DNA from 3 places in the Ruegeria sp. BJ5 genome. Region 2 is predicted to be linked to each of the others. Evidence: riboswitches for the same ligand, from Rfam matches in the RefSeq annotation. Region 2 holds a riboswitch; each other region holds the start of a gene.
The links. Region 2 has a riboswitch for cobalamin ahead of ACR0NY_RS10905 (hypothetical protein). Riboswitches for the same ligand answer to the same signal wherever they lie in the genome.

Region 1 (9,963 bases), on a different contig from region 2:
TGGGTTGGCCTGCCAGCCAGTGATCCAGGGCCTCAAGATACAGTGTCTCGCGGGCTGAAATCGGCTGCTCAGCGGCCGCACTCTTTGCCGTGGCGGCGGCCTGATGGGCGACCTCCATCATTTCCCGGCGCCCCAACAGAACCATGAAAAGCCCCTTGATGGCATGTCCAAGCGCAAAGCCCGGTTCAAGCTCAAGCACCTTGCCCAGATGCTGAGGTGTGACGGCTGCGTGTGCCATGAAACCAAGCAGAACACCATTCCACGCTTCGGCGCTGTCCGGGTGGGTCAGGGTGTTCATCTGTCCGAAAACATCTTGCTGCATGCTTGGGTCCAATCTGGTTGCAAAAACTCACACTCTTGGACTTAGCAGAGTGTGCAGACGGGACGTAACAGTATCGGGCTTGCTCTCGAATTGGTGAAAGCTTGTGTTCGCAAAAAGCGAAAAAAATCGCCGATTCAATGACATGTTTCAGCGACTTGCCGCCGAAAAAGGCAGAGTGTTTCAATCCTCGAAGGGGTTTTCCGCGTTCAGAACCGCCTGCGTGTCAGCGCCGAACTCGGGCGGAGCGGAGCGATAGGTCACCGGGCTGCGGGACAACTTCAATGGATTCCCGATCAGACGCACCGGGCCGGGCCGGGCTGGCATATTCACTTGCATCCCCCGCGTGGCCACTTGGTCCGAGGCAAAGACCTGATCCAGCGTCTGAACCGGGCCGACCGGCACTTTCAACGCCTCAAGGCCATCGATGACGGCCTTGGTCTTCAGCCGCTGCAGCGCGGGCCGCAGAACGGCGTTCAGGGCGTCGCGGTGTTCCAGCCGGGCTGGGTTGGTGACGAACCGCGTGTCGTCGGGCAGGTGGCTCAACTCCAGAAATCCGCAGAAGCGCCGGAACTGGCTGTCATTTCCCACGGCCAGAATGACGTGGCCATCAGCTGTTTCATAAACATCGTAGGGCACGATGTTGGGGTGCCCATTGCCGCGCCGTAGTGGCACCTGGCCCGAGGTCAGATAGTTCACGCCCTCGTTGATCAGCCACGCGATCTGGCTGTCGACCAGCGCGATGTCGATCTGCTGGCCTTCGCCGGTCTGATCCCGGTGGCGCAGCGCCGCCAGAATGCCGACGGTCGCGTACATGCCGCACATCACGTCGGCGATGCCCACGCCCACCTTCATCGGGGCTCCGTCAGGCTCGCCGGTCAGCGACATGATCCCGCCATAGCCCTGCGCCATCAGGTCATAGCCCGGCTTGGCAGCGTTTGGCCCGGTCTGGCCGTAGCCCGAGATCGAACAGTAGATCAGCCCCGGAAAGTCCCGCGAGAGGGTTTCATGGTCCAGCCCGTATTTGGCCAGCCCGCCGGGTTTGAAATTCTCGATGAGGATGTCGGCATGGGAGGCCAGCCGCCGGATCTGTTCCTGCCCCGCTGGCGAGGCGATATCGATGGCGACGGACTTCTTGTTGCGGTTCGCGGCCATGAAATAGGCGCTCAGATCGGTCGGGTTGCCATCCGCGTCGGTGACATAGGGCGGCCCCCATTGGCGGGTATCGTCGCCACCGGTTGCCGGGTTTTCCACCTTGATCACGCTGGCGCCCAGATCGCCCAGCAGCTGCGTGCAGGTCGGCCCGGCCAGAATGCGTGACAGATCCAGAACCTTGACGCCCTTCAGCGGCCCTTCAGATGCGGCCATCATAGCCTCCGCGGTCGATCTCGGCGGAGATCACCGTAAACGTGTCGGCGGCCATCGCGGACTTCAACGCCGCGCGCAGCTCGGCGCGGTTGCGCACGGTGTGGCCGTTGCCGCCGAACGCCCGGCCCATAGCGGCATAGTCATGCCGGTCGAAATCGACGCCCCGATTGCCCATCTGGCGCTGGCGCTGTTTCAGCTCGATCAGCGCCAGGCTGGCATCGACAAAGACCAGAAAGATCGGGTTTCCACCCATTTCTGCGGCGGTCGACAACTCACCGGCCACCATCAGGAATCCGGCATCGCCGGAAAAGCTGATTACCGGGCGGTCGGGTTCGGCCAGTTTCAGGCCAATCGCCATCGGAACAGCGCAACCCATCGTGCACAGCGCCGAAGACTGGATCAGGTCGCGCGGCTCCAGGCACTGCCACATCTGGCTAAGGAGGATGCGATGCGCACCGCTGTCTGCGGTGGCCAGTGTTTCGGGGGGCAGGGTGTCGCGGGCCTCGGCGATCACGGCGGCGGGGCCCCAGTCGTCATCGGAGGGAAAGGCCGCGGCCAAGGCGGCCTTGACCTGCGCCGGTTGGCCTTGGGGCCAAGTCGGTCGCGCAGGGTTGCCCTTGGCGATCGCTTCAAGCGTGGCTCCGGTATCGGCCACCAGGTTCAGCCCCGCCTGGTGCATGTAGTGGTCATTCACCACGGCCGAGATGTCGATCACCCGTTTCTCGTCCGGGTCCCAGATCTCGCGCCAGCCGGGGCGCATTTCGATTGGGTCGTAGCCCAGGCACAGGATCAGGTCGGCCTGTTCGACCAACGGTACAAGCTGCGTGTCGGCAAGGGGCGACAGGCCCGCGCCACCTAGGCACAGCGGGTGATCCTCGGGCACCACGCCCTTGGCCTTGTAGGTCGTGACGAACGGGATGCCGAAATGTTCCAGAAACGCGCGCACCACGCTGCGCGAGTCGTCATGCAGCACGTCCAGCCCGATGATCGCCAGCGGACGCTCGGCCTCGGCCAACCAGCGGCGGGCCTTCTCGAGGCATGTGCCCTCGGGCGCGACGCGGGCGGCCCGGGTCAGCCGTCGGCGCTTGGCGACCGACACCCGTGTATCGGCGACCGAGATCGGCACGTCGATATGCACCGGCCCGGGGCGCGGCTGCGTGGCAAGCGACACGGCCTTGTCGGCGATGATGTCGGCGCCCTTGGCCGTCAGGGTGAACGTACCCTTGGTGATCGAGCGATAGACCTGCGCATGATCCATGACCTGATGGGTGTAGGTCAGCGCCTCGTCGGCATCGACGCAGCCGGTCAGCACGATCATCGGCACCCGGTCCTGCAGCGCGTTGGCCACGACATTGATGCCGTTCATGGCCCCAGGACCCAGAGTCGCCACCAGAATCGCCGGCGCGCCATCGCGGTGATGTACCGCCTCGGCCATGAAACCAGCGGAGTTTTCGTGCTTGGTCAGGTGAAAGGTGATCCCGGCCTGTTCCAGCGCATCGACCAGGGTCAACACCTCGCCTCCGGGCATGCCGAAGGCGTGGCGGCACCCGGCCTCGTACAGCCGTTGCGCCAAAAGGTCCGCAGCGCGGGGGGACAGGTCCTGCATCGAACAAGCTCCGTAAGTTCCGTTGCGCAGCAGATTGCGGAGGTTCCGGGCCGGCGCAAGCCGCATCACGTCAGTGTGACTATTTGACAGCCAAATCGGCGATGGCGGCGAACTTGGCGTCCAACTCTGCGGCGATCGCGGGCAAGGTGTCGGAGCCGCCGGTGTAGGAGGCAAAGACAAGGCTGGGTGTCTTGTAGGACAGCGTCGCGGTGCCATCCTCGTTTTCCGTGACGTACAGGCGGATCGGCGCCTCGATCATCGCGGGCACCGATTGTTCCAGAACCCGCACCGCATAGTCGTTGTTGAAGACGCCGATCACCCGATTGCCTGGAATGGTGATGCCGCGCGCGGCGGCGGCCTTGGTGGGCCCGGCCTGCGTTACCACGATCAGACCGTTTGCCTTGACCGCTGCGATCGTGTCGGCCACCAGCGCGTCATGGGTCTTGGTCGTCGGGTGGACGGCCCAACCCGGCCGGGGTTCGATATCGGCCGCCAGCGCGGGAAGCGCCAGCAGGCCTAGGAAAAACATAAGACGTGTCATCACGGGCTCTCCAAGTCGTAGTTGGCCCAAGTCTTCCCGAATTCCCGGGTGCGTACAGTCACAATATCGTGGGTGGCGGGCTTGCGCCGGGGGTGCGAAACCCGCACAAGCGACAGTGTGAAACGGAAAAAAGGCAGGCGAGGGGCATGCGTGTTTTGATCTGCAGCAGCTGCGCGGGCGAGCGCGACTTGCTGGCCGAGCGTCAGGCCGTATTGGAGGCCGTGCGCGCTGCGGGACTGGACGGGCGGGTCGAGATCGCCGAGCATGCCTGTTTCAGCGGCTGCGAGGAGCCGACCGTGGTGGCGATGCAGGGGGAGAGCCTGGCGTCCTACGTGTTTTCGGGAATCGATCCGGTCGCCGATGCCGATGACATTGCGGCGACCTGTCGGACCATTCTGCACAGCCCGAATGGCTGGATCGAAGACGCCCGGCCGTGCGGGCGGCTTCGCTTGTGTCTGCGGGCGCGGATCCCCGCGTTTCAGTCCACCTGAACCGTAACCGAGGCGCTGACCGGCACCCCATCCACGGCCAGCGGGCTGTGGCTGTTGGCGTTCAGCGAGACCTCGATGGTCGTTTCGCCCTTGGGCAGGTCAGGGATGTGCATCCAGTTGCCATAAAGCCGCGCCAGCTTGACGCCGTTCACGTAGACATGCGCATGGCCTTCGCCGGGTTTGTCGTCCAGCGAGGCGTGCTCGGGCGCGAACGTGAAGTTCCGCGGCATCACATGCAGGTTCCAACCCGCCATCGGGTCGGGGGAGACGGCGATCTCCAGCCCCGGCGCGTCCGGTCCGGCGGGCAGGTTGATGGCGGTGCTGTGGTCATGGGCCATGGCCTCGGCGTGATGGCCGCCATGTTGGGCGGGGTCGGCATGGTCGTGGCCGTCGAAGGTGACGCCGTTGGCCGCGGCCAGCACGAACCCGGCACCCCCGCCAAAGACCAGACCGATCGCGAAAAGAGCAAGCGAGCGTGTCATCTTGTTTCCTAAAAAAGCAAATGACCCGCCGGTTGGGCGCCGGCGGGTCGTGGGATTTCGGGGATCAGGCTGCGGCTTCGACGCGCTTGCCCTCGCTTTGCCAGAAATACCCGGCAAACGAACCCAGCAGCACCCAGGCCACAAGGCCCACACCGAAGGCGCGCGCGGCGAACAGTGCCCCGATCTCGGTCGGAACCGGCCCGGTGAACACGTCGGGTTCCGGTGCGCCGATCAGGTGCGGGGCCATCAGCAGCACGGCCGCAACCAGATAGCTGACGATGTTGCCACCGAAAGCGATCAGCCACATGGCCACACCAGCAGCCGCGACGGTTGCCCACCACCAGATCTGCCGCGCAAACACATCGGCTGCGGCAACGCCCGGAACCTCGGGGGCCAGGGTGAAGCCCGGCGCCAGGTGAAAGGCGATGAAACCGGCAAGGCCCCACAGCACGCCCGTGCGCCCGTCAACCGGGTGGCCCTGGGCTTCGGCCAGCGACATCAGGGCGACCAGAACCAGCGCATAGCCGGTATAGGTCAGCATCGTGAACACCACGCTCAGCCCGTCGCGGGTCAGGTCCGAGAACATGCCCGGCAGCTCGGGATGGGCCGAGACGGCTTCGGCTCCGAAATGCACCAGCTCTCCGGATTCATACAGTTCAGCATGCAGCAACACAGGCTGCACGAATACCAACTGCAGCAGGGCGACGATCAACCCGGCTGCAGCACCAGCGAACAACGCGCTGGTCAGAATGCGACTGAACATTGGTTTAGTGGCAGGGGAAGCCGGTTGCGTGGCGCACGTCATGCGCGGCGTCATGCAGCGCCGATGCCTGAACGTGACCGGCCAGAGCGATGATCCCCAGGCCCAGGGCTGCCGCGAACACTGCCGAAAGAATGCCAGCGCGTGCCGTTGATGCGGTTTGCGTTTGTGTCGTCATTTTCTGTCCTCCTGTGCCGCCGCACCCGACGGCCGGTGTTTCATTGTTCGCCTGGCAGGTCTCCTGGCTTGCGGGTCAGCGCCTCTGTTCGCCTTCCCCCCGAACGGATCGGGAGTGGCTGGTTGAACAGGGCTCACCGCTTACAGTCGCGGGGGCGGCTTTGGATTTGACCTGCGCGCAGGCCGCACCAAATTCCCTCTTAGCATCCGGATGTCTCCGGCAGGACCAGACCCGTCCATTTAGACGTGAATGCCGCTGTGGCGCAATCGCCATTTGCGACCTTTCGCGTCAATTCCCGCGCTTTTTCAGAATGTAGATGTCCATGATCCACCCGTGCCGGGCGCGGGCCTCGGCGCGGGTGCGGAGAATCTCGTCGGCCACATCCGCCAGCGGACCTTTGATCAGGATCTGCTCGGGCATACCCACGTACGCCCCCCACCAGATGTCAAAATCGGCCATGTCCAAAATCTGGAACGAACATTCGCCATCGAGCATCACCGCAACCGTATCCGCAGCGCTGGGCCAGCCCTCGTCGCGGAGGCGCCGGCCGGTGGTGACCAGATAAGGCGCGCCGATCTCGTTGATCGGCATGGCATGGGCCGCCGTCAGCGCCTGCAGCGCCGTGATGCCGGGGATCACCGTCGTGTTAGGCTGCGGGTCCAGCCGCGCCGCGATTCGCAGCGAGCTGTCATAGAGCGACGGGTCGCCCCAGATCAGCAAGGCGACGGTGCGCGCCTCAGGGTGCCGGGCCATCGCCTCCTGCCAGCGCAGGGCGATTATGTCGTGCCATTCATCCACGCCGCGCAGGTAGCCTTCCTGCGACCGGCGCTCGGGGATGTCGAAATAGGCGATTTGGGGCGGTGTGCCGGTGACCTTGCGAATGATTTCCTCGCGCACGCCGGCCAGATCGGTCTTGTTGGCGCCCTTGCGCGGGATCAGGATCAGATCGGCCGTGCGGATCGCCTGCGCGCCCTGAAAGGTCACGTGGTCCGGGTTGCCGGTGCCGATCCCGATCAAGACCAGATCAATCATCGTCGCTCTCCGCCAGCGGACCATAAAGGATCAGCGCCGGCGCGGTGCCGATCTCGGAACCCAGGCGCTCGGCCAGTGCGCCGACGGTGGACCGGTGCAGCGATTGGTCAGGCGTCGAAACCGATTCGGCCATCAGCGCTGGGGTGTCCAGCGGCAGCCCATGCGCGTGCAGCGCCTGCGCCAGCAGGGGAAAGGTGCGCTTGCCCATGAACACCACCGTCGTCGCACCCGGGTCGGCCAGCGCGGGCAGGTTCAGATCCTCGGGCAGCTTGCCGCTGACATCGTGGCCGGTGACGAATTGCACCCGCCGCGCAGTCAGGCGCCGGGTCAGCGGGATGCCTGCCGCGGCAGCCGCGGCAATGGCCGAGGGGATGCCCGGAATGATCTCGTATGCGATCCCGGCAGCGCGCAGGGCCACCAGTTCCTCCTCGAGCCGCCCGAACAGGCCGCCATCGCCCGATTTCAGCCGCACGATCCGCTGGCCGGTCTGGGCGTACTCCACCAGCAGGCGGCTGACATGGTCCTGCTTGGGCGAGGGCCGCCCGGCGCGCTTGCCCACGCCCACAAGGTCGGCCTCCTTGCGCGCATGGCTCAGGATCGGCCCGCTGCTGAGGTCGTCGAACAGAACCGCGTCGGCCTTTTGCAGCCGGTCCACGGCCTTGAGGGTCAACAGCTCCGGGTCGCCGGGGCCGGACCCGATGAAGGAAACGAAACCGCTCATGCGCTGGCCTCTGCGATCAGATGGAAGAACGTACCGGTGACATGCCCGCGGCGCGATCCGGTTTGTGGGCCTTCGGCGCCTTCGGTGTCAAAAACCCGCGCCAGGGGCGCGTCGGGCTGCTCGACGATCGAGGAATAGTGGAACTCGTGCCCCCGCAGCGCGGTCCCGGCCGAGAACCCGGGCATGTCGGCCAGCAACTCGGCCCGGCGATAGCCCAGGTTGAACTTGCGCTTCTCGTACGAGGTGACCAGACCCAGCAGGCCGGCCATCCGGTGGCGGGTGCCGTCCTTGTCGATCAGCCCTTCCCCCAGGGCCATGTAGCCACCGCATTCGCCATGTACGGGCCGCGTTTCGGCATGTTTGCGCAATCCGGTCAGGAACCGCTCTGCCGCAGCCAGGGTTCCGGCGTGCAGTTCGGGGTAACCGCCGGGCAACCAGACCAGATCGGCATCCGGGGCCGGCGCCTCGTCCGCCAGCGGAGAAAACGGCAGGATCTCGGCCCCGGCCGCCCGCCAGCCTTCCAGAAGGTGCGGATAGGTAAAGGAAAACGCCGCGTCCTGGGCCAGTGCGATCCGTTGCGCCGGAGGGCGCGGCAGCGCGGCCGACGACGGCCCCGCGGGGCCAGAGCAGGCCGCCCGCTTGATAGCTTCCAGATCCACATGTTCGCGCAGAAAGGCCGCGTAGCCGGCAATTGCGCTTTCCAGATCGGGGTGCTCGACCGCCTGGATCAAGCCAAGATGCCGCTCGGGCAGGGTCAGGTCGCCGCGCCGGGGCAAAACGCCCAGAACCGGCAGGCCCGCGCGCTCCATCCCCAGACGGGTCAGGCGTTCGTGGCGCGGGCTGGCGCAGCGGTTCAGAATCACACCGGCAAAGGGCAGGTCGGGGTTGTACATCCGGAACCCCAGCGCCGTTGCTGCGGCCGATTGCGCCTGGCCTCCCACGTCCAGCACCAGAACCACCGGCCAGCCCATGCGCAGCGCGGTCTCGGCGCTGGACCCATGGCCCAGCTCGCCCGGCTTGGCGACCCCGTCGAACAGGCCCATCGACCCTTCGGCCACCACGATGTCGGCGCCTTTGGCCTGCGCCGCAATCGCGCCCAGCAACGGCGCGCCCATCGCCCAGCTGTCCAGGTTGAACGAGGCCCGCCCCGCCGCCGCCCGGTGAAAGGCCGGGTCGATGTAGTCGGGACCGCTCTTGAAGGGCTGCACCGTGAGCCCGTCCTCGGCCAGCGCGCGCAGCAGGCCCAGCATCACCGTGGTCTTGCCCGTCCCCGAGGATGGGGCCGAGATCAGCACTCCGGGCGGGTTAGTCATCTCCGTGACTCCAGCTTGACCACGGGCTGTCGGCGCTTTGCGGGCGATAGCGACGGTCATAAGTCTTTGAATACAGACAGCTTTCGTCGAAGCCTTCACCGGCCAGCGCCGGCCCGACCAGGATCAGCGCGGTGCGCGAGATGCTCTCGTCCAGCGAGTCCTTCAACGTGCCCAGCGTCGCGCGGATGATCCGCTCGTCCGGCCAGCTTGCGCGGTACACCACGGCCACCGGGCAATCGGCGCCATAGGCGGGGGTCAGGTCGGCCACAACCTTGTCCAGATTGCCGATCGACAGGTGAATGGCCAGCGTCGCGCCGGTGCGGGCGAAGTTTTCCAGCGTTTCGCCCTCGGGCATGGACGAGGCGCGCCCCGGGGTCCGCGTCAGCACCACCGATTGCGCCAGCCCGGGCAGGGTCAGTTCGGTGCCCAAAGCGGCTGCGGCGGCGGCAAAGGACGGAACGCCGGGGGTCACGCTGACGGGAATACCCATCTGTTTCAGGCGCCGGATCTGTTCGCCCATCGCCGACCAGACCGACAGGTCGCCCGAATGCAGGCGGGCCACGTCCTGACCGGCGTCATGGGCGGTTTTGATTTCAGACATGATCTGATCCAGATCCATCGGCGCGGTGTTCACGATGCGCGCGCCTTCGGGGCAGTGGGCCAGGATCTCCTCGGGCACAAGTGATCCGGCATACAGGCACACCGGGCAAGCGGCGATGATGTCGCGTCCGCGCAGGGTCAGAAGGTCGGCGGCGCCCGGTCCGGCGCCGATGAAATGAACGGTCATGTCTGTCCTCCAATGGCGACCGCGCAGGTGGCAAGCCGGTCGTCCGAGATCTGTCGGGGTGAAAGCAGCCGCGCGCCCGGTCCGGCGGCGGCAAGGGCGGAAGCTTCAGCCACGCTGCCGGTGCCATGACTGGCGCGGCTGCGGGGCGAGCAGGTGAGGGTGCGTTGCCCGGCCAGATCGGCCGGGTCCGCGAAATGCAGGGGCAGGGCGCAAGCGGCGGCAAATTCGGCCAGCGCCGGATGGCCGGCCTTGTCGGCGGCGGTGGCCAGCGCGTTCACCGCCTGTCCGGCAGTGGCGCGGTCGAACGCGGCACGCAGGCTGGCGCAGGTCGCGGTGGACGAAAACCCAAGCCCGGCCACGATCAT
Region 2 (9,963 bases):
TGAGGTCTCGGAAGCGGGTGAGAAACATTCGGCGGCCCTGGCCAGCGAGCTTGCTGGCGAAATCTATGGCCTTGAACTGCTGGCGCGCCACATCGAAGACAGCGACGACAACACGACCCGCTTTCTGGTGATGTCGCGCGAGGACGACCGCAGCCGCCGTGGCGAGCACGGGATGATCACCAGCTTCGTGTTCCAGGTCCGGAACATTCCGGCGGCGCTGTACAAGGCCATGGGCGGTTTTGCCACCAACGGCATCAACATGACCAAGCTGGAAAGCTACATGGTTGATGGCTCGTTCACGGCGACTCAGTTCTACGCGGACATCGTCGGCCACCCGGAAGACCGCAACGTGCAACTCGCGATGGATGAACTGCAGCATTTCACCACGAATGTGGAAGTGCTGGGCGTGTACCCCGCTGCTCGACCACGCGGTTAGTCTGCTCCCACGCGCAAGCCGCTTGGGACTGCTGGAGGCCGGTCAAATGCCGGCTCTCAAGCCCCGTGCAGATAGCGTTCTTCCATTTCGCGCGCAAAATCGCTCAGTCGCATCTGGAACTGGCGTCGGAATCTGGCCTTGCCCAGCTTCAACGACTGCAGAAGCAGACGCGCAGGCAAGGTCTTGGCCGCCAGTGACATCTCGATGCTCAGCCGCGTCTGCTTCTGCGACAGCGACAGAAGATCAATCGTGGTCAGGCCGTTCATCCCCTTGCTTGTCGATCGAAACCGCATGGCTGTGGGGCGATCGAACTCGGCCACCTCGACCGCGACGTGGCGGGGCTTGCCACGGATCATGATATCGGCTTCCCAGCACGACCCGACCCAGTGACCCGGCATCTCGACGGTGCGTCGAACCTCGACACCGCGGCGCATCGCCATGCGCTCGAACCGTTCGAAATCCGCGACCATGTCGAACACCGCATCGATCGGCGCCTGGATATCTTCGCGTGCTGAAACCTGCATGTCGGCCTTTTCTGCTCAGTCAGGGTGCCAGTGTTTCGTCAGTCCAGCGTATCTGCAAGCCAGTTACGCAAAAGAAAATGCGCGATTGCCCCCTTCCGCGCTGGCAGAAGCTTGGGGTGCTCGCCTGCAAAAGCCTGCATCATCTCGGATTTGGTGACCCACATCGCGTCCTCGATCTCGACCGGGTCGATCGTGATCTCGCGCGACAGCGCCTGCGCTGCACACCCGAACATCAGCGACGACGGAAATGGCCAGGGTTGACTTGCCAGATAGCTGACGGGTCCGACCGGAACGCCGGCCTCCTCCATGACCTCGCGTCGCACGGCGGCCTCAAGGGTTTCGCCCGGTTCGACGAAACCGGCCAGCAGTGAATACATACCGTCGGGCCACCCCGGAGATCTGCCCATCAGGACAGTATCACCATGCGTGACCAACATGATCACCACCGGATCGGTGCGTGGAAAGTGCTGCCCGCCACAGGCCGGGCACAGCCGTTGCCACCCGGCCTGTGAAATGTTGGTCGGGTTGCCGCAGCGCGCGCAAAACCTGTGCGTCTCGTGCCAGCCGATCACGGCCTTGGCGGTGGCTGCCAATTCGGCGTCCCGGGCCGACAGCCGGGTCATGATCCGACGAAGCTCGGCGAACACGTGGCCCACGGGCAGCCCCGGATGCTGCTGTTCGGTTCGGTCCACGAACGCTCCAACGCCCGACAGGTCCAACCCGTCGGCAGACCAATTCGAAATGTCCATTGCAAACAGCGGCGCACCCGCATCACTGCGCCCCAGCAAGATCGGTTGGTCAACCGCCCCGCCGGGTCCGTTCGCAACCAGATCGTGGTCCATCGGAACCAAGGCCAACTGGTCCAGCGCTTCGCCCATGACCAGCGGTTTGCCCCGCCACATCAGGATGCACCGCGCCGTGCGATCGGACCGTGCTGCCTCCAAAGCTCTGGCATCGGTACGGATCTGCGCCGCCCGGTCCAGTCCAGAGCTGCCAAATGTCACGCTTTCCGCCCGTTTCATGCCTGTCCCTTTGGAATTTGCACAAGGGCTGCCACGACTTGGGCACTGGTGCAATGGGAATTCACACTCGCAAAAAGCATCGTTGTCGCAAAGGACGCATGGAAGCCCTGACGATTACCTGTATTCTACCTTTCAGTGAAAACGTATGCACAACAGCAACTAAAAGAAGAAAATTGGCTCTGAAATCCTCCCTGCTTCAGGCACATCCCCACTTGAAAACCGCGCACATCCGGATTCTTGCAACGACCGATCTGCACATGAATCTGACCAGTTTCGACTATTATGCTGACCGGCCGGAACCGAGTGTGGGCTTCACCCGAACCGCCAGTTTGATCCGCTCTGCACGTCGAGAGGCGGAAGAGGCAAATGCAACTGTCCTGCTGTTCGACAACGGCGATTCCCTTCAGGGGACACTTCTGGGTGACTGGGCGGTCGAACAGACCGACGCGACCCACCCTTTGATGTCCGCCTTTGGGCGCTTGGGCTACGACGCAATTGCGCTGGGGAACCACGATTTCGGCTTTGGTCTGCCAGCTCTGGGCCGGATCGTTTCTCGGGCACCTTGCCCGGTTTTGTGCAGCAACATGCAGTGTCTGACCGGGGTAGCGCCCTGGCAGAAACAGGCCATCCTGACCCGTCATGTCCACATCAACGGCCAAAGCACTCCTGTCCGAATTGGCGTGTTCTCGATCCTGCCACCGCAGACGGTGAAGTGGGAAGCACCACAATTGGAAGGCCAGGTTGCAGCCGAGGATGCCGTCGCCACGGCGCGCCGGATGGCCGAGAATTTGCGTCGTCAGGGCTGCGACCTGATTGTGGCTCTTGCACATTCTGGTCTAGGCGAGCCCGACGTCGCGCCGATGTCGGAAAATGTGGTCGCACAGCTTTCTGCTCTGGACGGTATTGATGCAATCGTGGCCGGACACACGCACCTGACACTGCCCGACCCAAGCGATGGTAACCCGCAGCAGGCCAGACCCGTGGTCATGCCCGGATCAGCGGGGTCGCATTTGGGGGTGATCGACCTCACGCTTGCTATGAACGCCGCGGGAGAAGCGAGAATTGCTGGTCACAGCGCGCATCTGCGCGCGATCTGCCCGGGCGGGGCTGAAGCCGGAGATTGGGTCGTTCCTGAAGACCCTGAGATGGTCGAACTTTTTGCCGCAGCCCACAAAGCGACCCGCAAAGCCGCTGCCCAGCCGGTGGGCCGGATCAATCGTCCTTTGCATAGCTATTTCACCTTCTGCGGGGTGGATCAGGGGCTGAACTTGGTCGCCGCAGCCCAGGCGGCAGCCCTGCGACCGGTTCTGGCCGGGACGGCCTTTGAGACTCTGCCAGTTCTGTCCGCAGCCGCACCTTCGAAATTCGGAGGCCGGGCCGGCCCAAGACACTACACCGAAGTCCCGGCTGGCGATGTCACCGTACGGCATGTCTCGGACTTGCATGTGTTCCCGAACCAATTGGCCGCCATGCTGCTGGATGGCCGCCAGATCGCCGATTGGCTGGAGATGTCGGCTGCCCAATTCTCGCAACTTGGCGATAGCGACGAGCAGGTTCTGATCAACCCCGAGGGCACCGGGCACAATTTCGACGTGCTGCATGGGGTGACCTACAGGTTCGATCTGACGCAGCCCGCGCGATATGATTTGGGCGGCCAGTCGATCGACACGTCCCATTCCCGCCTGCGCGATCTTGCCTATCAGGGTCGCCCCGTCGATCCGGATGAACAATTCGTCGTTGCATCAAACAGCTACCGAGCCAATGGCGGCGGCAACTTTCCCGTCCCAGACCCGGCCCGGCTGATCCCGGTGCCGCCGCTGAGCCTCCAGGGAATCTTGCGCGACTACCTGGCGGGACGATTGGGTCCGGATCCGGTGGAAAACACCGCCCAAAGCTTTTCCTTTGTTCCGCAGGCGGGCCGGTCCGTGATTCTGAAGACCGGGCCACGCGCTGCAAACTACCTGCGCGAGCTCGACCACTTTGCAGCCACCACCGACGGGCAGGACGCGCGCGGGTTTCTTAGGGTACGCCTGTCTTTGTGACGGGTTGCCAAGCGGGTGCGTGATGCCTATATCGTCGGTCGAGAGGTTGGCGCGGGCAAGCGCCTCGCCAACCTGGTCAGGTCCGGAAGGAAGCAGCCACAACGAGCCCCGCTTGGGTCGATGTCCAACCTCTCACTTGACGCCGCGCCACGTATTCGGCCCGGTCAATCCAACCTCTGTATTTCGTCGTTGTTCCTGAAAACCGCGCTTGCGGGCGGGTCAGGCGATCAATCGCGGCCAAACGGCACTGCTGCGCCGGGCGAAGGCGCCGATATGACCGATTTCGGACAGTCCGAAATCCCTCGGCTCCAACAAATGCCGACGGGCGGTCGGACCATAGAGTTCAGCCAGCCGCCAGACGGCGGGCGGTGGCACAGTCTGGTCATCCTCGAACGCAATGATATCCGCCGTGGCGTTCGCCCGACTCCAATCCGCTTGGGGAAGCGTGTCTCCCAATTCGGGCAGATAGCTGGTGGGCGATGTACACCACTTGCGCCATTGCCAATAGACGCCCGCCGGCAAATCGGCTCCGAATCCCAGAAGTTTCCCCGGCAGGTACCCCAGAAGACGCACCAGAGGTGGCACGTGGCCATACCAGAACAAAGTCGCCAAGCCCTTGTAGGGCCACGGGTGATCGGCCACCGTCACCAAACCTGCGCACACACAGATCATCCGGTCGATCTGTTCGATTTCCGGTTGCAGCGGACCCAGCATTCCACCGACCGAATGCCCGATCACCCACAGTTTTGCCTGCGGGTATCGACGGCGCATCTCGGCACGCGCTGCGGGCATGTCGATCAGCGCCCAGTCCGCCATCGTGGCCTTCGAGTCTTTCAGCCGCCCGGTCAGCGAATGCTCGAAATCCCGGTAATCATATGTCAGGCAAGCCATACCGCGCTCGGCGGCCAGCCAGCGAGCAAAGTGCTGATAGTAGTCACGTGGCACTCCTGTTGCGCCGTTCAGCACAACAACGGTTTGCGGCTCGACCGCCGGAGTGTAAAGCCGCGCCGCCAGCTGGGTCTGGCCCGACGGAAACTTAAAGTCTTCCACGTCAACCGCGTGCTGCGAATCCAACATCTTTGCCTCCAAACACTCTGGACCGATCGGTCTAATACTTTGTGTCTGGACCAATTGGTCTAGGCCTGTCAATATTTGGCCTGCATGACCCAACGTCCACCAAACACCAAAGATCGCCTGATCGTGACTGCCGCCCGACTGTTCCAGCGCTCGGGCTATAACGGTGTCGGTCTGGCGGAATTGCTGGCCGAAGCGCAAGCCCCCAAGGGTTCGCTTTATCACCATTTTCCAAAGGGCAAGCCGGATCTGGCCCTGGCGGCGGCCAGTTGGGCCTCGGACGGGATGTTGAGCATGATTGCTGCGGCATTCGACGACGCCGCGGATTTTCGCGACGGGGTCACCACCCTGTGCCACAAGATCGCGAAGCTGTTCGACACCTCGGCCCAATGGGAGACCTGCCCGATCGCCGCCACCCTGTTCGAAAGCCCCGACAACCGCGCGTTTCGGGAACATGCCGACCGTCTGTATGAAAGCTGGATCATCGAAGTTCGAAACCACGCCGCGCGGTTCGGAGTTTCCGACCCTGAAAATGCTGCGGACACCCTGTTCATCGTGATGCAAGGCGGCTGGCAATTGGCCCGTGCCCGCAGGGATTCGAATGTGCTGCGCAGACTGCCTGATCTGTTCCCTTGGGACTCACTCCGGCAACCGGGCTGAAACCGTCTTGACTCGATCCCGGATACACCGCTAGCGATGAGGGGATGGTTCCCGTGCCGTTTCGGTCCGGGATGAAAAGGGAACACGGTGCGGTCCAACCCGGAACTCCGGAGCGGACCAAGGCCGCGACTGCCCCCGCAACTGTAGGCGGAGAGCGATGCCTAAATACCACTGACCGCAAGGTTGGGAAGGTCGGCAAAGCAAAGACCCGCAAGTCAGGAGACCTGCCATCAAACGTGAAACCGAAACTCGGACGGGGTGTCCGGGCAGGGTCTGGCCTTGAAACCGGCGTCTGTCCAAATCCACCTCGCCCAGCGCGCGGAGGGCGCAACATGATTTGGAAGACCGATACCCATGAATTCGCGGCAACCATCTGCCAGCGCACCGGAAAGACCTGCCCGGCATTGGCGCGCATGGCACGGGCCATCGCGCAGGCAATGGCGACGGCGCAGGCCGCTACATCCCCCGACTTCCAAGTGGAAGGCAGTAGCGAACTGGCCCATTGCGAACATGGCTGCACGGCGCGGTTCGATGCACGTCCCGAACGGATCCGCGTGTATTGCGGAGCGGCCGCCGACACACCGTCCGACTGCCTTGATACCTACGCCGACATGCTGTTTGACGACCAGAGCGACGCCCTGCCTGCGCAGGTCATCAGTGATCGACCCTGTGCGATGCTGCAGGCCACGGCGATCATGCCCGTGGTCAGGGCCGAGCGCGAGTTCCGCGCAACCGCCTGAAGGTCAGGTCGCCAGTGCCTCGCGCGCCGGGGCGACGGCCCAGTCCATCTGAGCATCAGTCTCGACCGCGCAGGGGCGTACGGCCCGCAGGCGTTTCAGGGCCTGTTCCGGCTGCTCGCCGCTCTCGATCATCAAGCGCAGAACAACCATGCCAGACCGCCCACAACCGCCCCGGCAGTGGACCAGTACCCGCCCGCCGCCCGACAGCGCATGGCGGGCGGCGGCGCTGACTTCGGGCCAGCGGCCGGATATCTCGGTCGACGGCGCCGAGAAGTCGGCGACCGGCAGATGCGCCCACCGACAGGCGCGCCGATGAATGTCACAGCCCAATTCGCCTGCACCCACAGAAACCAGTTCGGCAAGGGTTGTCATCGAAATCACCAGCCCCGGCGCCCAGGCTGAAATCAGGTCCAGGTCTCCTTCATAGTCGCCGCCACCGCCGGGAACCGAGGTCAGGGCCAGCGTGCCGCCACCCACCTGCAATGCATGAACCACAAGATTTGTCATCAGACGTTCCCCCCGAAACTGGCTGATTGAACTTGATCCGCGCAGTATGCCTCACACGGCGCGCTCGCCAAAGCGAAAAACCTGCACCGGCGCTGTGGACGCGGGGCACCGGGAACTCTACCCTGCATCGTCAGTACGAATCCGTCAGAGCAGACATGACCACACAGTCCAGCCCCGCCTATCAGGTTCTCGCCCGAAAATACCGCCCGGAAACCTTTGCCGATCTGGTCGGTCAGGATGCCATGGTGCGCACGCTGAAAAACGCGTTCGAGGCGGACCGGATCGCGCAGGCCTTCATCATGACCGGCATCCGCGGCACCGGCAAGACGACCACGGCCCGGATCATCGCCAAGGGCATGAACTGCATCGGCCCCGACGGCAATGGCGGCCCAACGACCGAACCCTGCGGCCAGTGCGAGCATTGCGTGGCCATCATGGAAGGTCGCCATGTGGACGTGCTGGAAATGGACGCCGCCAGCCGAACCGGCGTGGGCGACATCCGCGAGATCATCGACAGCGTGCGCTATCGCGCCGCCAGCGCGCGCTACAAGATCTACATCATCGACGAAGTCCACATGCTGTCGACCAGCGCGTTCAACGCGCTGCTGAAAACGCTGGAAGAGCCGCCCGAGCATGTGAAATTCATCTTCGCCACGACCGAGATCCGCAAGGTTCCGGTCACCGTGCTGTCGCGCTGCCAACGGTTCGACCTGCGCCGGATTGAGCCCGAGGTGATGATCGGCCTGCTGCGCAAGATCGCCACCGCCGAAGGCGCGGAAATCTCGGATGACGCGCTGGCCCTGATCACCCGCGCCGCCGAAGGCTCGGCCCGGGATGCGACCTCGCTGCTGGATCAGGCGATCAGTCATGGCGCCGGCGAAACCACTGCCGACCAGGTGCGCGCAATGCTGGGACTGGCCGACCGGGGCCGTGTGCTGGACCTGATGGACATGATCCTGCGCGGCGATGCGGCCGGGGCCCTGACCGAACTGGGTGCGCAATATGCCGAAGGCGCCGACCCGCTGGCGGTGCTGCGCGATCTGGCAGAAATCACGCATTGGGTCTCGGTGGTGAAGATCACCCCTGACGCGGCCGAAGACCCGACCGTCTCACCAGACGAGCGCACCCGCGGCCAGCAGATGGCCGAGGCGCTGCCGATGCGGGTGCTGACCCGGATGTGGCAGATGCTGCTGAAGGCGCTCGAGGAAGTCTCGGCCGCCCCCAACGCCATGATGGCCGCGGAAATGGCGGTGATCCGCCTGACCCATGTGGCCGATCTGCCCAGCCCGGAAGAGTTGATCAAACGCCTTCAGGACAGCCCTCCGCCGCCCGTCGGCGGGCCGGGGGGCGGCGTTCCGGTTGCCGGCAACACCGCCCCGCCCGTGACCGCGACGGCCTCGGCCCATGCGCCGGCCCCGCGCGGTGTGGGCGGCGCGCCCACGGCGGCGTTGGCTCAGGACGTGCAGACCGCGCTGGCGCGTTATCCAACGTTTGAGCATGTGGTCGAGCTGATCCGCGCCAACCGCGACGTGAAACTGCTGGTCGAGGTCGAGAACGGCGTCCGCCTTGTCTCGTACCAGCCGGGCCGGATCGAGTTCACGCCCACCGAAAAGGCGCCCACCGACCTGGCCGCGCGGCTCGGGTCCGCGCTGCAGCGCTGGACCGGCAATCGCTGGGCGGTCTCGATCGTCTCGGACGGGGACGCGCCCACCATCGCCGAACTGCGCGACGCGGCCGAGCTGGCGCTGAAGGCCAAGGCCGAAGAGCACCCTTTGGTGCAGGCGGTTCTGACACAGTTCCCCAAGGCCCGCATCACCCGGATTGAAACACCCGAGGACCGTGCGGCCAAGGTCGAAACCGAAGCCCTGCCCGAGGTCGAAGACGAATGGGACCCGTTCGAAGAAGACTGATCATCCGCGCAGAAGGCGCGCTGCCCTTGTGAAGGACGCAGACGGCCCGTATTTAGGCCGCAAATCGAATGACAGGAGACATACAGATGCTCAAAGGACTCGGCGGTCTGGGCGACATGGCCAAGATGATGAAATCCGCGCAGGAACTGCAGACCAAGATGGCGCAGATGCAGGAAGAGCTGAACACCATCATGGTCGTCGGCGAATCCGGCGCGGGCCTGGTCAAGGCCACGGCCTCGGCCAAGGGCGAACTGAAAGGTCTGGACATCGACCCCTCGATTTTCAACAGCGACGACAAGGAAGTGGTCGAGGACCTGATCCTGGCCGCAATCAAGGACGCGCAGACCAAAGCCGCCGAGCGGTCGCAGGAAGAAATGGCCAAGCTGACCGAAAGCATGGGCCTGCCGGCGGACATCAAGCTGCCGTTCTGATCTTCGCCCCTCAAACCCCCGCCGCCAAAGCCACGCAGGACAGGCCATGAGTTCGAACAGTGACATCGACGCCCTGATCGATCTGATGGCCAAGCTGCCGGGGCTGGGACCGCGCTCGGCCCGGCGGGCGGTGCTGCACCTGATCCGCAAACGCGCCCTGCTGCTGACGCCGTTGTCGGACGCCATGCAGCAGGTCGCCGCCACCGCACGCGAATGCCTGAACTGCGGCAACGTGGGCACCACCGACATCTGCGACATCTGCAATTCCGAAGACCGCGCCACCGGAGAGCTGTGCGTGGTCGAAGACGTGGCCGACCTGTGGGCGATGGAACGCGCGGGCGTGTTCAAAGGCCGCTACCATGTGCTGGGCGGAACGCTCTCGGCGCTGGACGGCGTCGGCCCGGAAGACCTGCGCATCCCCCGCCTACGCGACCGCGTCACCGCCGAAAACATCACGGAAGTAATCCTGGCCCTGAACGCGACCGTCGACGGGCAGACCACGGCCCATTACATCGCAGATCAGTTGGAAGGACAGGTCCGCCTGACCTCGCTGGCGCAGGGCGTGCCGATCGGGGGCGAGTTGGACTATCTGGATGACGGGACCATCACCGCAGCGC
Region 3 (9,963 bases), on a different contig from region 2:
AGCTTCGGCAGACGCGGCTGGCCCGCAGTACGGCCCGGCTGTTTGCCGACGGCGTTCACATATTCCGCTTGGGCAGTGCTCAGGTCGCCTCGCGCATCGGCCAGATCAGCCTGCGAGCTTGCCAACTGCGCTTCGGACAGCGCGACGTCGGTCCGGGTGACCTCACCGACTTCAAAACGGTCCTGCGTGGCCCGCAGTTCCTCGCCTGAGAGATTGACGTTGTTCTGGCGAATCTGAACCGTTTCTTCCTGTAGCAGAACACTCAGATAAGCCGTCGTTGCGCGGAACAGAACCTGTTGCTCAATATCGATCAATGCTTGGCGAGTTGCCAGAACTGTTTCCTGAGCCGACTGTTTCCCGAGAATCGATGCACCGCCGTCATAGACCAGCTGGCTCAGCGTGAGTCCCGAGAAGAAGCGCGACGGTTCGACCGTCGACACCACTGTTCCGGCGCGAGACTTGGCATAATCCTGGCTGACACGGACGGTCCAGTTGATGATCGGGCGCAGGGCCGACAACGCGATTGCAACGTCTTCATCGGCTGCGCGCAGCAAGGCGCGGTTCTGTTCCAACAGCCCGCTTGTGTTGTATGCACCGATGAACGCGTCGGTCAGATTGTCCGCCAAAACCGAGCGCCCCGGTATCACGCTCAGCGCGATTCCCGCCGTCAGAGCGACTGCCTTGACCAGCTTCCCTCCAGCCGTTCCAAGCATACCCAAATCCTCTCAAATCAAAATAACGCAAGCCCGTAGGCAGTTTGCGCCTTTGTTTTCAACTAATCAAGGGACCGCGGAAAACCGCTGATCGACTATAGCGAAAATGCACACTCGGCCGAAAACGCCGGCAGTACCGGGGCGTTTGCGTTGAAGCCATGACGCCATGTCACCCGCCCATCGGACTTTCGACCAATGCGAACGGTGCCCAGGTTGCCTTCGACGAACAGGCAAGCGATGCGGCCATGATCTTTCAGTTGATCGAGCAGGGCATCGGGCAGACGTTCCACACCGCCCTGGATGATGATGACATCATAGGGGCCATGCTCGGCCGCCCCCTGCTCCAAAGGTCCGACATGAATGATCGCGTTGTCGATATCCGCCTCCATCAGGCGGGACTGCGCGTCGGCTGCGTTGGCCTCGTCATCCTCGACGCCCACCACAAGCTGCGCCATGTTCGCGGCGACGGCGGTCGAGTATCCGAACGCCGGGGCGATATCCAGAACCACCTCGTCATTCGAAATATTCAATGCATCCAGCATCTTCGCCAGAGTCCTCGGCTCCAGCAGGCAGCGCCCGTTTCCCAGATCGATCAGGTCGCCAGCATAGGCCACTTCGCGACTGGCATCCGGCACGAAGTTCTCGCGCTGGACCTTCAGCATTGAATCGATGATCGGGAATTTGGTGACATCAGAGGGCCTGACCTGAGTGTCTACCATCGTGTGGCGTCGGGCTGCGAAATCCGTCATGTGACCGCTCGTATATTTCCCATGGTTGCTCGGCTTTTGCCACATCCGATCCCGCCCGGCAACGGCCAGCCCGGCAAAAATTGCAGGCCGCGACAAAAGTTGCCACTGCGCTGACCGGCCATCCAACGCCATGGCCGGCGGAAATTTCAGCAACCCTCTGGACGTTGTTCTGGAAAGCTGCTAGAACCGCGTCTGCACCACGTCAAGTAATTGAAATTGCTTGAAAAGGCGAGTTGGCGGAGTGGTGACGCAGCGGATTGCAAATCCGTGTACACCGGTTCGATTCCGGTACTCGCCTCCAACTTTTTAGCCTCGCACTGCATCGCTGCTCTCTGGTCCTAATAATAGTCGACTGGAACAGTTTGTTGATACGAAACGCCAAAATACGTGCGGAGATGGTTAGCCCAGCCGAGCTAACCAGTAACTATCGGGCAAGGGTTTAGTCAGCGCAGGAGCACCACCTACGCACTCGATCCATGCAAGACACCTCCGAAACCGCGCGTTTGCGCTGACCGTCCGATCAGACCGCGCTTCTACCTTGCGGAATCACCTCGTACCCCGGCTCTTCCGGTTCATCGTCCTGCATCTCGGCCGGAAAACCGGGCGCGGTAATGCTCAGCCCGGTTGCATCCTCGAGCCGCCGAATGATGTTAGGCGACAGCTCGCGCTCGCCATAGCGGGCGATGGCGTCGTCGAAAATCTTGATCATCAACGGGTTCATCTCCAAAGGCACGCCGGCGCGGTCGGCGACCTCCTGGAACAGACCGATATCCTTTTTCACCAGGTCCATGGTGAAGGAAATATCACGCGAGCCGTTCAGGATCACCTGGCTTTCGGTCTCATGCACGAAAGACGTGCCGGACGAGATCTTGATCGCCTCATAGGTGGTGTTCAGATCCATCCCGGCGGCCGTGGCGGTCACCAGCGCCTCGGCGCAGGTAATCAGGTTGGCGGTGGCCAGATAGTTGGTTAGCACCTTCAGAACCGAGGCCGTGCCCAGATCGCCGGTATGCAGAATACGCCGGCCCATCGTCGTCAGGAACGGCAGAATCCGCTCGAACGTTGCCCGGTCGCAGCCCGCGAAGATCGAGATATTGCCCGTGGCCGCCCGGTGGCACCCGCCCGAAACCGGGCAGTCCACCGCCGCCCCGCCGCGCTCGATCACCATGGCCCCCAGGCGTTTGACCTCGGCCTCGTCAGTGGTGGACATCTCCATCCAGATCTTGCCGTGGGTCACCTCGGGCAGCATCTGCTGCATCACCGCGTCCGAGGCAGCGGGCGACGGCAGGCAGGTGATGACCGCATCGCAATCGCGCATCATCTGCGCCGGGCTTTCACCGGCTTTTGCCCCCTTGGCGGCGAACTCCGCCACAAGATCGGGGTTAAGGTCGTATACCGTCAGGTCGATACCGTTGCGCAGCAGCGACCCCGACAGCTTGCCCCCCACATTGCCCAAACCGATGAACCCGACCTTCATGTTCTGCCCTCCTGCAGGCGCAATTTCGTTGGCCCGAGTATTTCCGTTGCCCACCGACAAAAGAAACGAATAAAAAGTCAGTTTAGATGCAAAAAATTTTGGTGCTGAATGGACCGCCTGCCCAATCCGGCCTGGCTGCGCAGCTTCGAGGCCGCTGCCCGCCACCTGAATTTCACAACCGCCGCGCAGGAACTGGGCCTGACGCAAACGGCGGTGTCGCTGCATATCCGCTCGCTCGAGGCGGACCTCGGGCAGCCGCTTTTTGCCCGCAACGCACGACACCTGTCGCTGACCGAGCTGGGCCAGTCCTATGCGCTGACCGTGCGCCGGGCGTTGTCGGATATCGCGCTATCCACCAACAGCTTGTTCGGCCCCGCCTCGCGACAGGCGTTGACCATCCGGGCGGCGATATCGTCGATGACCTACTGGATCGCGGCCGAGCTGCCCGCGTTCAGCGCGCAGCACCCCGAGATCCCCGTGCGGCTGGTGTCGCATATCTGGAACGACTCGGCCGCGCCTGCCGATGTGGACGTGGAAATCCGGCTGGGTTATGGCGACTGGCCCGGTGTTGCGGCCGACCGGCTGTGCTCGGAGCGGCTGGTGCCCATCTGCCGGGCGCAGGACCCGGCGCCAGACCTGCGCAACGGCCCGTTGATCCACATTCTGGGGTACGAGGACAACTGGGCGCGGTACTTCGAGGCGACGGACACCGACCTGCCCGACCGCCCCGCGCGGCATTCGGCGGATACGACCGTCACGGCGCTGCAACTGGTGATGGCCGGCGCGGGCTACGCCACCGTTCTGGAGCGGTTCGGGCGCAACGCGATCGCGCAGGGCGCGCCGATCCGGGTTGCAGGGCCGGCGATTCCCTTTGCCCAGTCGCACTACCTGATCCGCAGCGTCAGCGCGGCGCCTCCGTCCATCCCCGCCCAGTTGTTCCTCGCGTGGTTGCGCGACCGATTGGCCGGTGATGCCGCGGACTGACCCCGGCAAGTCGCTTTTTCGATCCGACGCAAAGCACTTGCCCCTGCGCGCTTGACAACCCCCCTGCCCGTACCGCATGTCGCTTGCGTTGGTGTCTGTGCAAACAGATGAAAAGGGAATGCGTCAGCGGTTTTCCGTCAAACGCAGCCGCCCCCGCGACCGTGACCGGAGAGGGTGCCCAAATGCCACTGGCCGCAGGCCGGGAAGGCGGGACATCCGACAGAGCACTGCTCTGACATCCGCAAGCCGGGAGACCTGCCAACGCCCGAAGACAAACCGGACGGGGTGTTCCGGTGTCGGGCCCATGTCCGCAACGTGGCCCGCGCATACCCCGTCCCCCGACAACCGAGTGATGGGGATGAGAGACGTGACCGAGACCACACCAGTCGAGCTGCTGGTCTGCACCACCTGCCGACGCGGGCTGCCCATCGAGGACGACGCCCAGCGCCCCGGCACGCTGCTGCACAAGGCGCTGGCCGCCGCCGACCTGCCCGAAGGCATCACCCTGAAGCCGGTCGAATGCCTGTCGAACTGCGACCAGGGCTGCTCGATCGTTCTGCGCGGCGGGCCGTCGCGCTGGACCTTCGTCTATGAGAACCTCAACGAATCCGACCATGTCGAGATCATCGTCGAAGGCGCCACCAAGTACCTAGCCGCCGATGATGGCCTTGTGAAATGGCGCGACCGCCCTGAACATTTCCGCAAGAACTGCGCCGCCCGCATTCCCCCGATTGGAGCCTGAGCATGAGCACCCTCGAAAAACTTCCCGTCACCGTCATCACCGGCTTTCTCGGCTCGGGCAAGACCACGCTGATCCGCCACCTGATGTCCGAGCCGCAGGGCAAGCGGCTGGCCGTGGTGGTCAACGAATTCGGCGACGTGGGCGTCGATGGCGAAATCCTGAAAAGCTGCGCCATCCCCGATTGCCCGGCGGAGAACATCATGGAACTGGCCAATGGCTGCATCTGCTGCACCGTGGCCGACGATTTCATCCCCACGATCGAGGCGCTGATGGCGCTGGACCCGCGCCCCGACCACATCCTGATCGAAACCAGCGGTCTGGCCCTGCCGAAACCGCTGCTCAAGGCGTTCGACTGGCCCGATATCCGCTCCAAGATCACCGTGGACGGCGTGATCGCGCTGGCCGATGCCGAGGCCGTGGCTGCAGGCCGTTTTGCCCCGAATGTCGCGGCAGTGGACGCCCAGCGCATGGCCGATGACTCGATCGACCACGAAACGCCCCTGTCCGAGGTGTTCGAAGATCAGATCTCGTGCGCCGACATCATCCTTCTGACCAAACCCGACCTGGCCGGCCCCGAAGGCGTGGCCAAGGCGCGCGAGGTCATCGCCGCCGAGGCGCCGCGCCCCCTGCCCGTAGTCGAGGTTGCCGAGGGCGCGGTGGACGTGCGCGTGGTGCTGGGACTGGAAGCCGCAGCCGAAGACGACATGGACGCCCGCCCCTCGCATCACGATGGCCATGACGACCACGAACATGACGATTTCGAAAGCATCGTTGTCGAACTGCCCGAACAGACCGACCCGGCGCAGTTGGTCGCCAAAATCGAGCGTCTGGCAAACGAGCTGAACATCCTGCGTGTTAAGGGCTATGCCGCCGTTCAGGGCAAGCCGATGCGCCTGCTGGTTCAGGCGGTCGGCGCGCGGGTGCGGCACCAGTATGACCGCCCGTGGAAGCCGGACGAGGAGCGCCGCTCGCGCCTTGTTGTCATCGCCGAGCATCACGACATCGACGAGGCTGCGATCCGCGGCATCCTGACGGGCGTCACCGAGGCCGCCGAGTAAGCACCGATGCACGTCGTCTTTCGCGAAAGCCACGGGCTCGAGGAAACCGAGACCCCGACCGATCTGGGCCAGAGCCCAGCGGATCTGGTGGTGCTGTCCTTTTCGGACAGCGATCTGGGTGCCTTCGCAGCCGGATGGCATCGCGGCGGCGGGCCCGAGGGGCGGATGCCCTCGTTGCGGCTGGCCAACCTGACGGCGCTGAAACACCCGCTGTCGGTCGATACCTATGTCGAACAGACGCTGGAGGGCGCCAAGGGCATCCTGATCCGGCTGATCGGCGGCGTGCCCTACTGGCCCTACGGGTTGCAGCAGGTGCTGGCGCTGGCGCAGGCCAAGGGCATCGCGCTGGCGGTTCTGCCCGCCGACGGGCGCGAGGATACGCGGTTGGACGATTATTCCACCCTGCCGGTCTCGACCCTGCGGCGGCTGGCGCATCTGTGCGATACCGGCGGCGAAGTGGCAGCCCAGGCGGCTCTGGCGCAGATGGCGCTGGCAGCGGGGCTGTATGCCGGGCCGGTGATGGGGGCCAAGACACTACCCGACTGCGGCGCGTGGTGCCCGGATCGCGGCGTGATCGCGCCCGAGGACGCCTTCGCAGGCCAAGGCCGGCGCATCATCGTAACCTTCTACCGCGCCTACCTGACCTCAGCCGATACCGCGCCGGTCGCGGCGCTGATCCGGGAAATCCGCGCGCGGGGTCATCAGGCGGTGGGGCTATTCGCACCCTCGCTCAAGGCGCCTACGGCGGCTGAGTGGTTGGCCGAGAATATCCCCGCGATGACGCCCTCGGCGATCATCAATGCCACCTCGTTTTCGGGCAAAGGCGCGTCGGGCACATCGCCCTTGGACGTGGCGGGCGTGCCGGTGTTTCAGGTCGCGCTGGCCACTTCGCGCCGCAAGGCGTGGGCCGAGGCCGAACGCGGCCTGTCGCCTGCCGATCTGGCCATGCATGTGGTGCTGCCCGAAGTGGACGGGCGCATCTCGGCCGGTGTCGCCTCGTTCAAGGAACCGGGCAAGCGCGACCCGCATCTGGAATATTCCCGCTTTGCCCACCGGCCCGAGCCGGACCGGATCACCGCCATCGTCGACCGGGCGATGGCCTGGGTGGACCTGGCCGAGAAACCAAAGGCGCAACAGGTACCCGCGCTGGTTTTGTCCACCTATCCCGGCAAGGACTGGCAGATGGCCCATGCGGTGGGGCTGGACGCACTGGCCTCGGCCGAGGCGATCCTGTCCGACCTGCAAGGCGCGGGGTATGACACCGCCCCCGCCGAACCGATTGCCGAAACGCTTCTGGACGCCCGGATTTCATGGTCGGTCGATGCTTACCGCGCAGCGCTGGCACAACTGCCCGAGGCGTTGCGCGCCGATCTGGACACCGTCTGGGGCGCGCCCGAGGACGACCCGACCTGCGCCGATGGGGCCTTCCACTTCACCGCGCTTCGGCGCGGCAGGGCGTTGGTGGCGCTGCAGCCCGAACGTGGCGTGCCCGAGCTGCGTGACGACGAATATCACGACCTGTCGCGCACGCCCCGTCATGGTTATGTGGCCTTCTACCTGTGGCTGCGGCGCGGGCTGGGGGCGGACGCGCTGATCCATGTCGGCGCCCACGGAACGCTGGAGTGGCTGCCGGGCAAATCGGTGGCCCTGTCGGCCGAATGCTGGCCCGAGGCGCTGATCGGCGATCTGCCGGTGATCTATCCGTTCATCGTGAACGACCCGGGCGAAGCCGCGCAGGCCAAGCGCCGGGTCGGGGCCGTGACGCTGGGCCACATCCCGCCGCCGATGAAGCAGAGCAGCACGCCCGACCGCATGGTGCGGTTGGAATCGCTGCTGGACGAGTTCTCGAACGCCGACGGGCTGGACCCCAAGCGGCGCGACCGGCTGCGGGCCGATATCCGTGACGAGGCCCGCGCCATCGGGCTCGAGGCCGATCTGGGGCTGGATCAGGCCACCAGCACCGCCGAGGCGATCACCCGCATCGACCGTTTCGTCTGTGACATCAAGGAAAGCCAGTTCGGCGACGGCCTGCATGTCTTTGGCCGCGCGCCGCAGGTTGCGGGCAATTTTGACACCGCCGCTTCGGCACGGGCCGAACGCACGGCATTGCTGGACGCGTTGGCCGGCAAGCGGATCGAGGCCGGCCCGTCGGGCTCACCCTATCGCGGGCGCACCGACGTGCTGCCCACGGGCCGCAACCTGTTCACCACCGATCCGCGCTCCGTCCCCACCCGCGCGGCTTATGCGCAGGGGGTAAAACTGGCCGAAGAACTGGTGCGCCGCCACCTGCAGGAGGAAGGCGATTACCCCAAGGGCCTGATCGTCGATCTGTGGGGCTCGGCCACGATGCGTACGGCGGGCGAGGAATTCGCCATGGCGCTGCACCTGCTGGGCGTCAAACCGGTCTGGGATCCGGGGTCGGAGCGCGTGAGCGGGATCGAGGTTCTTCCGATCACTGACTTGGAGCGCCCACGGCTGGACGTGACCTTGCGCGTCTCGGGCCTGTTCCGCGACGTGTTCCCGACCCTGTCGGCCCTGTTCGGTCAGGCGGTCCGGGCGCTGTCCGAGCGCGACGAGGCGCCAGACTGGAACCCCTACGCCGGCCACGCTCCCGCCGCCCGCGTCTATGGCCCGGCGCCGGGCAGCTATGGGCTGAACATGACCCACCTGTCCGAGACCTATACAGACGAGGCCCGCGCGCAGGCCGGTCAGGCCTGGCTGGACGCCAGCGCCTTCGCCTTCGAGGGCGAGCACATTGCCCACGACCCCGACGGGATCACCCAGCGCGTGGCGCAGGCCGACAGCTTCGTGCACCTGCAGGACCTGACCGAGACCGATCTGTTGCTGGCCAATGACTATGCCACGCATGAGGCCGGATTTGCCGCTGCCAAGAAGCTGACCGGCGGTCAGGCGCAGCTGTACCACCTGGACAATACCCGCCCTGAAACGCCCCGCGCCCGCACCCTGCCCGAGGAAATCAGTCGCGTGGTCCACGCCCGCGCCGCCAACCCCGACTGGATCGCCGGAATGCAGCGCCACGGCTTCCGCGGCGCGGCCGAGATCGCGGCGACGCTGGATCACATGGCCTCGTTCGCACATCTGTCAGGCAGCGTCGCCCCGCATTTGTTCGACCTCTACCACGATGCCACCCTGGGCAACCCCGAAGTGGACGCGTTTTTGCAGCAAGCCAACCCGCAGGCCCATCAGGCTATGCAGGACAGGTTCCGCGCACTTTACGAGGCCGGGTTGTGGAACACCCGTCGCAACTCGATCCGCGCCGATCTGGAGGGGTTGGGATGAGCGCCCCGGTCGTTCAGGGCTGGTGCCCCGGCGCGCATCGCCCGATGATGTCCGGCGACGGGTTGGTGGTACGGGTGCGCCCGCGTCTGGCCAGGCTAAGCGCCGCGCAAACGCTGGGTCTGTGCGATCTGGCCTTGCGGTTCGGCAACGGCACCATCGACCTGACCAACCGCGCCAACCTGCAACTTCGCGGCGTGGCCGAGGCCGACCATCAGGCGCTGCTGGCAGAGCTGTCGGCGCTGAACCTGCTGGATGCCGAACCGGGCATCGAAACCCGGCGCAACATCCTTGTGTCACCGCTTTTCCAACCCGGCGACCTGACCGCGCGCCTGACACAGGCATTGATCGACCGGCTGGGCGATCTGCCCGCTTTGCCCGCCAAGTTCGGCTTTGCGGTGGATACCGGCGCGGCACGGCTGCTGACCGAGGACTCGGCCGATATCCGGCTGGAGCGGGGAGCTTCGGGCCTGATCCTGCGCGCCGACGGGGCCGAGACCGGCCGTTTGGTGACCGAAGATGAGGCGATTGACCGCGTGATCGATCTGGCCCAATGGTTCTCCGAGCGCTTCACTTCTGACACCCGCCGCATGGCCCGGCTGATCGCGGTGCATGACCTGCCAAAGGATTGGCAGGGCCGCGCCCCCGGCCCCAAGGCACCGGCGCTGCAACCCGGCAACAGAGCAATCGGCCCGATCTATGGCGCGGCCTTCGGGCAACTGCCCGCCGCCGAGTTGCGCGCATTGGTCGAGGCCTCGGGCGCCGCCGCCCTGCGCGTCACGCCCTGGCGGCTATTCCTGCTGGAAGGCGGGGCGGCGATCCCCGCCCCGGCCTTCGTAACGGATGGCGCCGACCCTCTGTTGACCACCGACGCCTGCCCCGGCGCGCCATTCTGCCCGCAGGCACAGGCCGAGACCCGCGCCATCGCCCGCGCACTGGCTCC

Region 1: another riboswitch for cobalamin. It lies ahead of ACR0NY_RS05645 (CbtB domain-containing protein); the one in region 2 lies ahead of ACR0NY_RS10905 (hypothetical protein).
Region 3: another riboswitch for cobalamin. It lies ahead of ACR0NY_RS05575 (DUF1636 family protein); the one in region 2 lies ahead of ACR0NY_RS10905 (hypothetical protein).

What each region holds. Positions count from the first base shown of each region.
Region 1 is NZ_JBQFSH010000001.1:1,116,765-1,126,727, reverse strand. It holds gene ACR0NY_RS05680 (tetratricopeptide repeat protein) at 1-322, opposite strand, end outside; gene ACR0NY_RS05675 (CaiB/BaiF CoA transferase family protein) at 503-1,687, opposite strand; gene ACR0NY_RS05670 (thiamine pyrophosphate-binding protein) at 1,674-3,293, opposite strand; gene ACR0NY_RS05665 (DUF302 domain-containing protein) at 3,373-3,834, opposite strand; gene ACR0NY_RS05660 (DUF1636 family protein) at 3,981-4,325, shown strand; gene ACR0NY_RS05655 (hypothetical protein) at 4,313-4,807, opposite strand; gene ACR0NY_RS05650 (CbtA family protein) at 4,872-5,570, opposite strand; gene ACR0NY_RS05645 (CbtB domain-containing protein) at 5,575-5,745, opposite strand; cobalamin riboswitch at 5,782-5,990, opposite strand; gene cobF (precorrin-6A synthase (deacetylating)) at 6,034-6,777, opposite strand; gene cobA (uroporphyrinogen-III C-methyltransferase) at 6,770-7,498, opposite strand; gene ACR0NY_RS05630 (cobyrinic acid a,c-diamide synthase CobB) at 7,495-8,811, opposite strand; gene cobM (precorrin-4 C(11)-methyltransferase) at 8,804-9,598, opposite strand; gene ACR0NY_RS05620 (cobalamin biosynthesis protein) at 9,595-9,963, opposite strand; gene cbiE (precorrin-6y C5,15-methyltransferase (decarboxylating) subunit CbiE) at 9,960-9,963, opposite strand, start outside.
Region 2 is NZ_JBQFSH010000003.1:45,366-55,328, forward strand. It holds gene ACR0NY_RS10870 (prephenate dehydratase) at 1-436, shown strand, start outside; gene ACR0NY_RS10875 (SRPBCC family protein) at 493-960, opposite strand; gene nudC (NAD(+) diphosphatase) at 999-1,982, opposite strand; gene ACR0NY_RS10885 (bifunctional 2',3'-cyclic-nucleotide 2'-phosphodiesterase/3'-nucleotidase) at 2,081-4,024, shown strand; RNA gene ffs (signal recognition particle sRNA small type) at 4,064-4,162, shown strand; gene ACR0NY_RS10895 (alpha/beta hydrolase family protein) at 4,244-5,101, opposite strand; gene ACR0NY_RS10900 (TetR/AcrR family transcriptional regulator) at 5,225-5,758, shown strand; cobalamin riboswitch at 5,787-6,004, shown strand; gene ACR0NY_RS10905 (hypothetical protein) at 6,091-6,498, shown strand; gene ACR0NY_RS10910 (protein-tyrosine phosphatase family protein) at 6,502-7,005, opposite strand; gene ACR0NY_RS10915 (DNA polymerase III subunit gamma/tau) at 7,128-8,915, shown strand; gene ACR0NY_RS10920 (YbaB/EbfC family nucleoid-associated protein) at 9,002-9,346, shown strand; gene recR (recombination mediator RecR) at 9,393-9,963, shown strand, end outside.
Region 3 is NZ_JBQFSH010000001.1:1,102,599-1,112,561, forward strand. It holds gene ACR0NY_RS05550 (TolC family outer membrane protein) at 1-713, opposite strand, end outside; gene ACR0NY_RS05555 (protein-L-isoaspartate O-methyltransferase family protein) at 809-1,462, opposite strand; tRNA gene ACR0NY_RS05560 (tRNA-Cys) at 1,690-1,763, shown strand; gene ACR0NY_RS05565 (NAD(P)-dependent oxidoreductase) at 1,983-2,939, opposite strand; gene ACR0NY_RS05570 (LysR family transcriptional regulator) at 3,048-3,923, shown strand; cobalamin riboswitch at 3,996-4,200, shown strand; gene ACR0NY_RS05575 (DUF1636 family protein) at 4,282-4,665, shown strand; gene cobW (cobalamin biosynthesis protein CobW) at 4,668-5,723, shown strand; gene cobN (cobaltochelatase subunit CobN) at 5,730-9,023, shown strand; gene ACR0NY_RS05590 (cobalamin biosynthesis protein CobG) at 9,020-9,963, shown strand, end outside.